Regions from separate parts of the Paraburkholderia sp. FW306-2-2C-D06C genome, predicted to be linked through region 1. Evidence: predicted binding sites of a transcription regulator. Region 1 holds the regulator's gene; the other holds the start of a gene.
What was found. Region 1 encodes FNR, which switches genes on or off when oxygen is low (the NO sensors DNR and NnrR bind a similar motif). Its sites were predicted from a motif close to TTGATNNNNATCAA; they were not measured.
Positions count from the first base shown of each region.

Region 1 (5,650 bases):
CAAATCCACCTGGGAAATCTCCCATATCCTGAACTGTTCGGAAGCCGTGGTGAACTTCCACATGAAGAATATCAGGACGAAATTCGGCGTGAATTCGCGGCGCGCGGCAGCCGTCATCGCCGCGCAACTCGGCCTTATTGACCCGGGTTGAACAAGGCAGCGGCGTCGCGGCTGTACAGCACTCGCTCGGCCCGGCCGAGATCGGCGTCGGAAACGGTCTTGGTGAAGTAAAGGCCCAGCAGGATTGCCACCGGCGCCGGGATCTCAGCGCCCGACTCAAACCGGCTGCCGCGCGACTGCGTCACGCCGAAGCGGGCCCAGAAGCGGCGCTGGCTTTCTTTTTTCTTCTTGCGGTAGGCGATGATCAGAACGCGATCCACTGCCGACGACGGTTCAGCCATGCGGGCTTGGATGCCGGTTTGCGGTTGCCAGTGATTTTCCAGAAGTTCCATGTCGTGTCTCGTCGGTTGATTACTGATGCTTATCCCGATTTTGCTTTACCCGATAAGCATGCACACCTATCCAGGTAGGTAGGTGGCAGAACGATTCAAAATGCATAAGTTTTCTTGCGTATTGGGTACCCCAACACGTTCAGGAGAACGTCATGCAAACAGCGATCCGGATTGGAATGCGGCAGGAATTTGACAACGCGGACATCAACGAGATGTACCGCCTACGGGCTCGGGTTTTTCACGGGCGGCTCGGGTGGGACATCCCGACGATCGCGGGAATGGAAATCGACGGCTACGACGCGCTCGGGCCGCACTACATGCTGATTCAGGGCGACGACCATCATGTGCGCGGCTGTTGGCGCCTGATGCCGACCGAGGGACCGAACATGCTGAAGGACACCTTCCCGCAACTGCTGCACGGCGCGGCCGCGCCAGTCGGGCGGCACATCTGGGAGTTGAGCCGGTTCGCGATCGAAACCAGCGGTGAGGAACAGTCGTTCGGTTTCGCCGACCTGACGATGCAGGCGATTCACGAGCTCGTCACGTTCGCCGACCGCATGGGCATCACGCGCTATGTCACGGTCACCACTACGCCGATCGAACGGTTGCTGCGCAAGACCGGCATCGAGATCAGCCGGCTCGGCTCGCCGTTGCAGATCGGCGTGGAACGCGCGGTGGCGCTGGATATCGCGGTCAGCCCGAAAACCCGCACTGCCCTGTTCGGGCCGATGGCCGTGGCGGCGTAGCCACACGCAGCCGGGTCGAAACCGGACCGCGGAGACGGCGGCCCGGTTTCGGCTCGTGGAGAACTTCAGGAACCGAACATCCGGTCGAGCGCGTTTTCCAGGTGCGCACGCATCGCCTGGCCGGCGGCCGGACCGTCCTTGCGACGAATCGCCTCGAGCACCGCCAGATGCTCTGCCTGCACGAGCCGCTGCCGCTCGACCGTCTTCACGAGCGACAGATTGCGCGACAGATTCATGCTGAACACGATCTGTTCTTCGATGAACGACATGACTGTGATAAAAAACGGATTCTTCGATGCGCGCGCCACCGCCAGGTGGAACATGAAATCGTCTTTTGCACCGATACCCTGGCTTTCGATCACGCGTTCCAGTTCGTCCCACGCGCGCTGGATCGAGGCAAGGTCGTCGGCATCGGCCTTGAGCGCGGCCTGTTCGGCGGCGCCTGCTTCGGTCACGATACGAAATTCATAGCAGCGGCGGATGTCGGACAGCGTTTCGAGCGGTGCGAAGCGACGCACGTCCGGATCGGGCCGCCGCGCGACCGTGGTGCCGGAACCGTGCCGGGTCATGATGATGCCGTCCGCCCGCAACCGCGCCAGCGCCTCGCGTATGGTCGGCCGCGAAGTTTCGAAGCGCTCGGCCAGCGCATGCTCGGTAGGCAGCCGGTCGCCTTCCTTGTACTCGCCTTCGAGAATGCGATTCAGGATGTCGCCGTAAATCTTGTCGGGCAGGCCTGTCGTTTTGCGCTCGTTCATCAGCGATGCTGAGCCAGCTTGTCTGAGTAGGCTTTGATTGTAAGGCAAACCGGAGCCTATCCATGAGTTCATGGAGGTGCGCCAAGCCGATGCGCAGGCCGGAAATGCTTACTGCACGCCGCTTGTCGCGCAATCCATCCAGGCAACACAATTTGACAAGTGTTTGATTTACATCCTGACCCGAGTGCGTCTTTTTCAGCGATCATTTAACCTCGCATCGGTAATAAATCGTCAATGGACGCGGTCATGCGGATTGCCCGCGACCCCCGAATCCTTTCAGACACGGAATTGATATGTACACACGTATCCTCGTAGCGGTCGACGGCAGCAACACCTCGCGCCGCGCGTTCGAGGCGGCATTGGCGCTCGCCAAATCCACAGGCGCTGTTCTGCGACCGTTCTATGTCGTCGAAAATACGCCCATGTATTTCGAAGCACCCGGCTACGATCCTTCGATTCTTCGCAACCGCCTGGTCGAGGAAGGCAAGGAACTCGGCACGGAATTCGCGCAGGCCATGCGCGACCAGGGCGTCAAAGGGGAACTTGAAGTGGGCGAAGCATCGTCGCTCGACGACGTCTCGTCGGTGGTGCTGAAGGCCGCCGCCGCTTTCAACGCCGATCTGCTGGTCATGGGCACACACGGCCGGCGCGGGTTTCAGCGCCTGATCCTCGGCAGCGTCGCCGAACGCTGCGTGCGCCACGCCAGCTTGCCTGTGCTATTGATCCCCTCCGCCGCGGGCAAAAGCAGCGAAGCCGGCGCTCATCCCGATGCATAGCAGTACATAACCACAAGTGGAAACCACAAGCGGAAACTACAAGCGGAAACTACAAGCGGAATTTACAAGCGGAAGCGCGAGCGTGACGTCGCTCAAGCAGCCTCGCTGCGCGAACGCGTCATTTTGCCGCTAAACGTGGGCCGTACGCGGTGGGACAATCAGTCATTACCTCGACAAATGGCTGCAGAACATGCTTACTCCTACCGCTGTTACCGCCAGTTCCGCTGTTACTTCATCCGCGCGTAGCGGCCGCCGTGCTTCGCCGCTGCGGGCTAGCGGGAGAAGCGCCGCGCGTTGTTCGAGTTGTTCGATGCGTCAGCTCTGCATGCCGCAAGGCTTGTCGTCCGACGAACTGCCGAAACTCGAAGCGTTGATCTGCACTGCACGCTCCGTGCAGCGCGGCGAAGCGCTGTACCGCAGCGGCGACCGGTTCGACAACCTTTACGCCGTGCGTTCCGGTTCGATGAAGACCGTCATGGCGCACCGTGACGGCCGGGAACACGTTACCGGCCTGCGCCTCGCCGGCGAAGCGCTCGGCCTCGACGGCATCAGTGAAGACGTGCACGCATGCAGCGCCCTGGCGCTCGAGGACAGCACCGTTTGCATCGTCCCCTACACCGCGCTCAAAACGTTGTGCCGCGAAATCAGCTCGATGCAGGAACGTCTGCACAAACTGATGGGCGAACAGATCGTCCGCGAGGCTGCGCAAATGATGGTGCTCGGCTCGTTGTCGGCAGACGAACGCGTCGCGGCATTCCTGCTCGACGTGTCGGAGCGCAACGCGCAACGCGGCTATTCATCTGCGGAATTCAATCTGCGCATGACGCGCGAAGATATGGGCAGTTACCTCGGTATGACGCTCGAAACCGTCAGCCGCACCCTGTCAAGATTTCAAAAGCGCGGCCTGATCGACACGCAAGGCAAGCACATCCGCATCGTCGATCTCGAAGGCCTGCGGCAAGTTTAAGCCAGACGCGCTGGACCTGGCCCGCGCCGCCACGTCCCCGCCCATCGCCTTTTAGCGCGCATTCGCCTTGGCATGGCTCCTGCGAGCGGGTACAGTCTTGAGTCCGTCCCCCGCAAGGAGACCCGGCGAAATGAATCGCGACCCCGCCCCGCATCACCCGCTCGTTCAGCGTCTGATCGACGCGCGTCACGTCACTGACGCACTGTTCGCCATCGTCAAACCCGAATTTCTGTATGAACGGCCGATCCGCGAGCGCCACCGGATCGTGTTTTACATCGGCCATCTGGAAGCTTTCGACCGTAATCTGCTCGATCAGCGTCTGTGCGACCTGCCCGCCTTCGATCCGCACCTCGACCAGCTCTTTGCGTTCGGCATCGATCCCGTCGACGGCGGGTTCCCCGCCGACCAGCCTGGCGATTGGCCGTCGCTCGAAGTCGTACGCGGCTATGGGTTGCACGCTCGTGAGCAGATCGACCGGGAGCTCGCCGCATTGGGCGATTCGGCTCGCCTCGGCCACGATGGCGCGCAGGCCGGCGCGGCCGAGCAGTTGCTGAATGTCGCGATCGAGCATCGGCTGATGCATGCCGAAACGCTCGCGTACATGCTGCATCAGTTGCCGCTTGCACAAAAGGTCACGGGCTCACGCGATGTGATGCCAACGCGCGTCGGACGCGGCGCGATTGCCGAGTCGATGGTCAGCGTGCCGGCCGGATCGACGGTGCTCGGCATGGCGCGCGAAAGTGGCCGCTTCGGCTGGGACAACGAGTTCGGCGAGTTGCTCGTCGATGTGCCCGCCTTCGAAATCGACCGCCATATGGTGACGAACGGCGCGTTTTGCCAGTTCATCGAGGCGGGCGGCTATCGGGAGCCGAAGTGGTGGTCGGAAAAAGATTGGGCATGGAAGGAAGCCGAGCGGATCGAACATCCCGCCTGCTGGTCGCAGCGCGAAGAAAACCGCGAGGACGGCGCATGGATGTTGCGCACGATGTTCGACGAAGTGCACCTGCCGCTCGATTGGCCCGTGTACGTCAGTCACGCCGAAGCCAGCGCCTACGCGCGCTGGGCCGGCAAGACGCTTCCCACCGAAGCGCAATGGCAACGCGCGGCCCACGGCGCGCCGCATGCCGCGTCGGGAAATTTCGATTTCCGCAGTTGGGACCCGCAGCCGGTCGACGCGCATCCGGATAACGTCAGCGCGTTCGGCGTCGAAAGTCAGTTCGGCAATGGCTGGGAATGGACCTCGACGGTATTCGACGCACTCCCAGGCTTCGAGGCGTTTCCGTTTTATCCCGGCTATTCCGCCAACTTCTTCGACGGACAACATTACGTGCTCAAAGGCGGTTCGGCGCGCACCGCGCAATGCATGTTGCGGCCGGCTTTCCGAAACTGGTTTCAACCGCACTATCAGTATGTCTATGCGGGGTTCAGGTGTGTGCGGGAGTTGACAAATAAAGCATAAGCGGATTTTTCTTTCCAACTTATGCTTTATTAGTCACAGCCGTCGCGGCAACCATCGCGGCGGCGATGAACGCGCCTGACACCTCGGCCGACGGGCGGTGCGGCCTCGCGCTTCGCGTGCCTCCGTCAGCTGCTCACGCCACCGTTCGCTCGCCCATTTCGCCCGCTTGTCGGTCTGCGACGCCCTCCACGAGCCGCGCCATGCGCAGCACAATTTCGTGCATACGTGTGCCAGGCAGAAAAAAATCGGCGACGCCCAGCGCTTTCAGCACACTCGTGCTTTCCGCCTGAACGTTCCCGCCCAGCACAACGGGTATCGAGGCACGACGCACGCGCAGTTCATGCATCAATTGCGACGTCAACTCGACATGTGCGCCCGCGAGCGACGACACGCCAATCATGTCGACGTCGTTCGCCAGCGCGCGCTCCGCAACTTCCGCGGGCGCGATGAAGAGTTCGTTGGACACGACGTCGAAGCCCGCATCGATCAACGCGG
Region 1 covers NZ_JBYSWU010000038.1:25,063-30,712, reverse strand. The annotation lists gene AC3WLT_RS25090 (helix-turn-helix transcriptional regulator) at 1-151, shown strand, start outside; gene AC3WLT_RS25085 (helix-turn-helix domain-containing protein) at 135-452, opposite strand; gene AC3WLT_RS25080 (acyl-homoserine-lactone synthase) at 605-1,198, shown strand; gene AC3WLT_RS25075 (FadR/GntR family transcriptional regulator) at 1,264-1,953, opposite strand; gene AC3WLT_RS25070 (universal stress protein) at 2,247-2,729, shown strand; gene fnr (fumarate/nitrate reduction transcriptional regulator Fnr) at 2,920-3,696, shown strand; gene AC3WLT_RS25060 (SUMF1/EgtB/PvdO family nonheme iron enzyme) at 3,827-5,155, shown strand; gene scpA (methylmalonyl-CoA mutase) at 5,289-5,650, opposite strand, start outside.

Region 2 (5,650 bases), on a different contig from region 1:
CCTCGACGATCTGGTTTGCGTCGGCCACCGCGTGGTGCATGGCGGCGATCGTTTCGGCGGGCCCGTGGCGATCGACGACGCAACGCTCGCGGCCATCACCGCGCTCGTGCCGCTAGCGCCCTTGCACCAACCGCAGAGCGTGCGGCTCATCCGGGCCATCCGGCATCTGCGGCCGCATCTCCTGCAGACGGCATCGTTCGACACGGCATTTCACCGCACCCAGACCGATCTCGTGCGGCGCTTTGCGATTCCGCGCCAGCTCTTCGACGAGGGCATCAAGCGTTACGGCTTTCACGGCCTCTCCTATCAGTTCGTCATTGGCCAGTTCGCGCGTCAGTTCCCGTGCCGCGCGCGCGGCAAGGTCATCGCCGCGCACCTGGGCAGCGGCGCAAGTCTGTGTGCGTTGGAGGCGGGCATGAGTCGCGACTCCAGCATGGGCTTTTCGACACTCGACGGCATTCCGATGTCGACCCGCTGCGGCGCGCTCGATGCCGGCGTCGTGCTCCATCTGCTCGACCAGAAGGCCCTCGATGTCAAGGAAGTCGAGACGATGCTGTACGAGCATTCCGGCCTGCTCGGCGTTTCCGGCATCAGTGCGGACAGTCGTGAACTGCTGGCAAGCGAGCATCCCGAGGCTCGCGAAGCACTTGATCTCTTTGCGTTCCGCATTGCCGGCGAGACGGCGCGGCTTGCCGCCACGCTGGGCGGTCTGGACAGTTTCGTGTTCACGGCCGGCATCGGCGAACACCAGCCTGAAGTGCGCGCCGCTATATGCGCACGGCTCGCATGGCTCGGCGTCGAGCTCGATCCGCACGCCAACGGCGTCAACGCCCGCGTCATCAGCAGCGGGCGCAGCCGGGTCACCGTTCTGGTGCTGCCCACCGACGAGGAGCAGATCATCGCCGACGAGGCTGTCGCCGTGCACTACCGCGCGGAGATCAAGTCATAAAGCCAGTCATCGATCTTTCGGGCCAGCGCGGACTCGTTGTCGGCATCGCCAACGAGCGGCTTTCATATCACCGCCTGACAGCGGAACGCGGTCGGCACACCGCCGATCCGGCGTCGCGCGCTACCGCACCGTTGATCTTGATCAACGCCGGCGACCACCCGGCTCATAGACTCAGATCACGCGTTCATGCGCCAACCATCCACTTCAGGAGCGTTGCAATGACCTACAAGACCATCGTCGTTCATCTGGATACGAGCCAGCGCGCGCATCCCCGGCTCGAACTCGCGCTGCGCCTCGCCAGGCAGTTCGGCGCCCATCTGACCGGCGTGTTTGCGGTGTTCTCGCCCGATCCGCGTTCGCTCTACGTGCTGGCCGGAACGGCCGAATACTACGGCACGCACGAACATCTGCGCGCGGAACGCCGCGGCGCGCTCGAGCGGCTCTTTCACGCGGAGTTGAGCCGCGCGGAGGTGGCCGGCGAGTGGATCGCCGTCGACGCCCCGGCAAACCTCGCCGTGCCGCATCGCGGCCGGTGCGCCGATCTGATCGTCGCCGGCCAGCACGACCCGCGCGATCCGGAGTCGTATGTCGGCGACTATTTTCCTGAAAACCTGATCATGTCCTCGGGCCGTCCGGTGTTGCTGATGCCTTACGCCAGCACTGTCACGTCACCCGGCGCACACGTGATGGTCTGCTGGGACGGCAGCCGCGAAGCCACCCGCGCGGTCCACGATGCGCTGCCGTTCATGCGCGCGGCGCAAACCACCACAGTCGTCACCGTCAGCGGCGCAAGGGCGGAACCGCGCCCACGCATTCCGGGCGCGGACATCGCGACGCTCATCGCCCGGCACGGCGTCAACGTCGAGGTCAAAGACATCGACGTTGACGCCGGCGCGTCGATCGGCGACACGCTGCTGTCGCAGGCGTGCGCGAGCGGCGCGGATCTGCTCGTGATGGGCGCCTATGGTCATGCCCGATGGCAGGAACTGGTGATGGGCGGAGCGACCCGCACGATCCTCCAATCGATGACCGTACCGGTACTGATGTCGCATTGACCGAACAATTCAGCCATTGCGCGAAAAAAGCCCTCGCGCAAATTAAAGCGCCCGGTTTTCGAGGCGCTTCTTTTTTGGGTTCCGCCGGTTCCGCCGGTTCGCCACCGCGCTATTACAGGCTCGACGGGATCTCGTCCATGTCCCGTTCGCGCCGAACCAGCAGAACGGGCATCTCGGCGCGCCGCACAAACGCCTCGGCGATACTGCCGAGCAACAGCCGGCCGATGCCATGCCGACCATGCGTGCCCATTACCACGAGATCGGCTTCGCACTCTTGCGCCACACGGCAGAGGACGGTGACGACGTCTTCGCCGTAAGCGTCAATCGTCCGGGTCAATCCGCACACGTTGCGCTGTTCGAACAGCGCGCGGGCATCTTCGAGCGTCGCCATCGCGGCTTCAGTCACCGCTGCATCGCGCGTCTGTTCGTCGATCAACCCGGTTCCGATATCGACCATTTGTGCAACATGTTCGGCGACAAATACGGCCGTCACCATCGCCTGCGCGGCCTCGGCGATTTTTAGCGCTTCTTCGAGCGCGCGCTGCGCGGCCTGGCTGCCGTCGATTGCTACGAGAATCCGTTTGTACATGACCTTCTCCTTGAGTTCGCCGCCGTCCTGAACGGCCACGGCTATTTGGGCGGCGACGCGCTTTCAGTCTGCGGTTCGCAGCTCGGAATACGCTTGACAAGGATCAAGCGCTGATGGCTTGCGTTCCGCCTGCATTCTCGCGCGGTGCGGCTCACATGGTGAATCCGGGCATACTGGCACGATCCGTGCGAACCGCGCACAATAGGCGGCGCACCCGTTGTTCCGATTGCATTCAAAGAAAATCACGGTGACTTCTCCCGATCCGCGTCGCGACTGCGCCATCAGCCAGCGTTGCGGATTGCCCACCATCCAATGAGGCGCACATGCCCTTTCGCGGTAAGACGCCCTTCGCTAGAAAATCGCCTTCGCACGGGCGGGTCGTGCCCCCTGAGCGCCGCCCCAAGCTTATTGCGGCGGTCACATTTGCTCTCGTCCTGGTGGCAGCGCTCGCCGCGTGGCGCTGGGTGAGCGAGCAGTCATTGCACGCCGCCAACAGCCGCTTCGATCAGCGTACTGCGCAGATCACCGCTGATCTGCAGCGCGAGTTCGCCACCAGCGAATCACTGCTGCTCGGCGCGCGCGGCTTGCTCTCCGTCGCGCCGGCGGTCAATGCCGATGCCTGGTACCGATATGTCGCGCAGCTCGATCTGAATGAAACGCCGTCCGTCGTGCGCGCGCTTGGCTACGCCGACGTGGACGCCGCCGGCATCGCCCGCCTGACGGACGACACCGGTAGCGTGGCCGGACAGGCCGCCACGCCGCAACCGGTCGCGCCGGTGACGCTGATGGCGCCGGGCACCGCGGATGCGATGCCGGTCGGCTACGACCTGGCTGGCGCCCCCGCGAGCCGTAAGGCGTTGCTGCGCGCCATCGACACAGGAGCAAGCGCGCTCAACGCCGGCGCCGCGCCATTCGGCGACGTTGGTTCGAACACCCGCCCACGTCTTTACGTCTATTTTCCTGTGTATTCGAACGCCGCGAACGCCGCGAACGCCGGATTGCCGCCTACGCCACAGGCGCGGCGCGCGGACATCAAGCGACTGCTGGTGGCGGCGCTGGACACCAGCCGTGTATTCGATAACGCCCTCGCCCGGCGACGCAGCATCGACCTGCAGGTATTGAGCGGAACCCCCGCTACGCTGCTTTATTCGTCCAGCGCCGGGGACGACGGCCCCGCCTCGCCTGTCATGCGCAAAACCGCTACCCTGCGCGTCGGCGGTGAGCCTCTCACGCTGTCCTATACGGCGAGCGGCCGCGCTCTGCGAGCCGAGGACGCATTTGCAGAAACCGCGGTGCTGATCGCCGGCGTCGCGACGGCGTGCCTGTTCGGCGCCATTGCCTTCCTGATCGCAGGCGGACGCGGCGGGGGATCCGCCGCGACGAGCGAGGCGCGCAGCCAGTTGAACCTGAACGAGGCACGCATGATGGGGATCATCCGGTCATCGATGGAAGCCATCATCACCGTCGACGAACGGCAGAACATCGTCATCTTCAATCCAATGGCTGAACAGGTTTTTGGATGCACCGCGATGGAAGCGGTCGGCACCCCGCTCTCGCGCTTCATTCCCGAGCGCTTTCGCGCGGGGCACGAACGGCATGTCGAACAGTTCGGCGTGACCGGCGTTTCCGACCGGCAAATGGGCAAGCAGCGTGTGCTGTTCGGCTTGCGGAGCAACGGCGAAGAGTTTCCTATGGAGGCGTCGATCTCGCAGATCCGCGACGGCGACGGCAGGCTGTACACGGTCATGCTGCGCGACATTACCGAGCGGGTCAAAGCGGAAAATGCGCTGCGGCAATCGCGCGAGGAGTTGCGCGAACTTTCTGCGAATCTGCAAAACGTTCGTGAGGAAGAAAAAACCCGCATTGCCCGCGAACTCCACGACGACCTCGGGCAGCAATTGACCGCCCTCAAGATGGACATTTCTTCGGTCGAGCAGGAGCTTGAAACCACCGCCGAACCGCGCCTGCTTCAGCAACTGCGGGGGATGCGCCGGCTGATCGATGCGACGGTCGCCTCCGTGCGCCGTATCGCTGCCGACCTGCGTCCGGTCATGCTCGACGATCTCGGCCTGATTCCCGCGATCGAATGGCTCGCCAGCGACTTTACCAACCGCTACGGGATCGATGTGGAGCACCGGATCGAAGTCGGCGACACCAGCTTTACGCCGGCGGGCGCGACGACGCTATTTCGCATCGTGCAGGAAGCGCTGACCAATGTTGCCCGGCATGCGGATGCTACGCTCGTCACGCTGACGGTGCAGGTCGAGGGCGGCGTGTGCGTGGTGCGAATTGCGGACAACGGCCAGGGCGCGAGCCACACCGCCCCCGCCGCCGAGAAATCGTTTGGTTTGCTCGGTATCCGCGAGCGTGCGCACATGCTGGGCGGCACGGTCGAGATCCACACTTCCAGTGGTAAGGGCTTTGCGCTGACCGTTAACTTTCCAGTCTCGGCAGTGCAACAGCAGGAGATGCAAACATGATGCGAGTGCTGATAGCCGACGATCACGCATTGGTGCGTGATGGCCTGCGGCATATCCTGCAAGGTGCGAGCGGCTTCGAGGTGGTCGGCGAGGCCAATGACGGCGCCAGCACGATTGCGCTGATCCGCGCGAACGCGGCCGACGTGCTCGTGCTGGATCTGTCGATGCCGGGACGAAACGGCGTTGAGCTGATCAAACAGATCAAGGACGAGAAGCCGGCACTGCGGATTCTCGTGCTCACCATGCATGCGGAGCAGCAGTATGCGGTACGCGCTTTCAAAGCGGGCGCCTCAGGGTATCTCACCAAGGAAAGCGCCAGTGCGGAACTGGTCGCGGCGCTCACCAAAGTCGCATCCGGGGGCGTCTACGTGAGTCTCGCGATGGCCGAGCGTTTTGCGCAGAGCCTGAACGAGCCGGCCGACACACTGCCCCATCAACGCCTGTCCGACCGTGAGTTCGATGTGTTCCGCCGCATCGCCGCGGGGCAAACCATCACCGAAATCGCCGCGGAACTGTGCGTCAGCAGCAAAACGGTGAGCACCTATAAAACGCGCATCCTCGAAAAAATGCAGATGCC
Region 2 covers NZ_JBYSWU010000063.1:42,820-48,469, forward strand. The annotation lists gene AC3WLT_RS32355 (acetate/propionate family kinase) at 1-949, shown strand, start outside; gene AC3WLT_RS32360 (universal stress protein) at 1,168-2,004, shown strand; gene AC3WLT_RS32365 (universal stress protein) at 2,117-2,593, opposite strand; gene AC3WLT_RS32370 (sensor histidine kinase) at 2,917-5,073, shown strand; gene AC3WLT_RS32375 (response regulator) at 5,070-5,650, shown strand, end outside.
Region 2: the regulator FNR is predicted to act here: its motif matches at 2,687-2,700, upstream of AC3WLT_RS32365 (universal stress protein).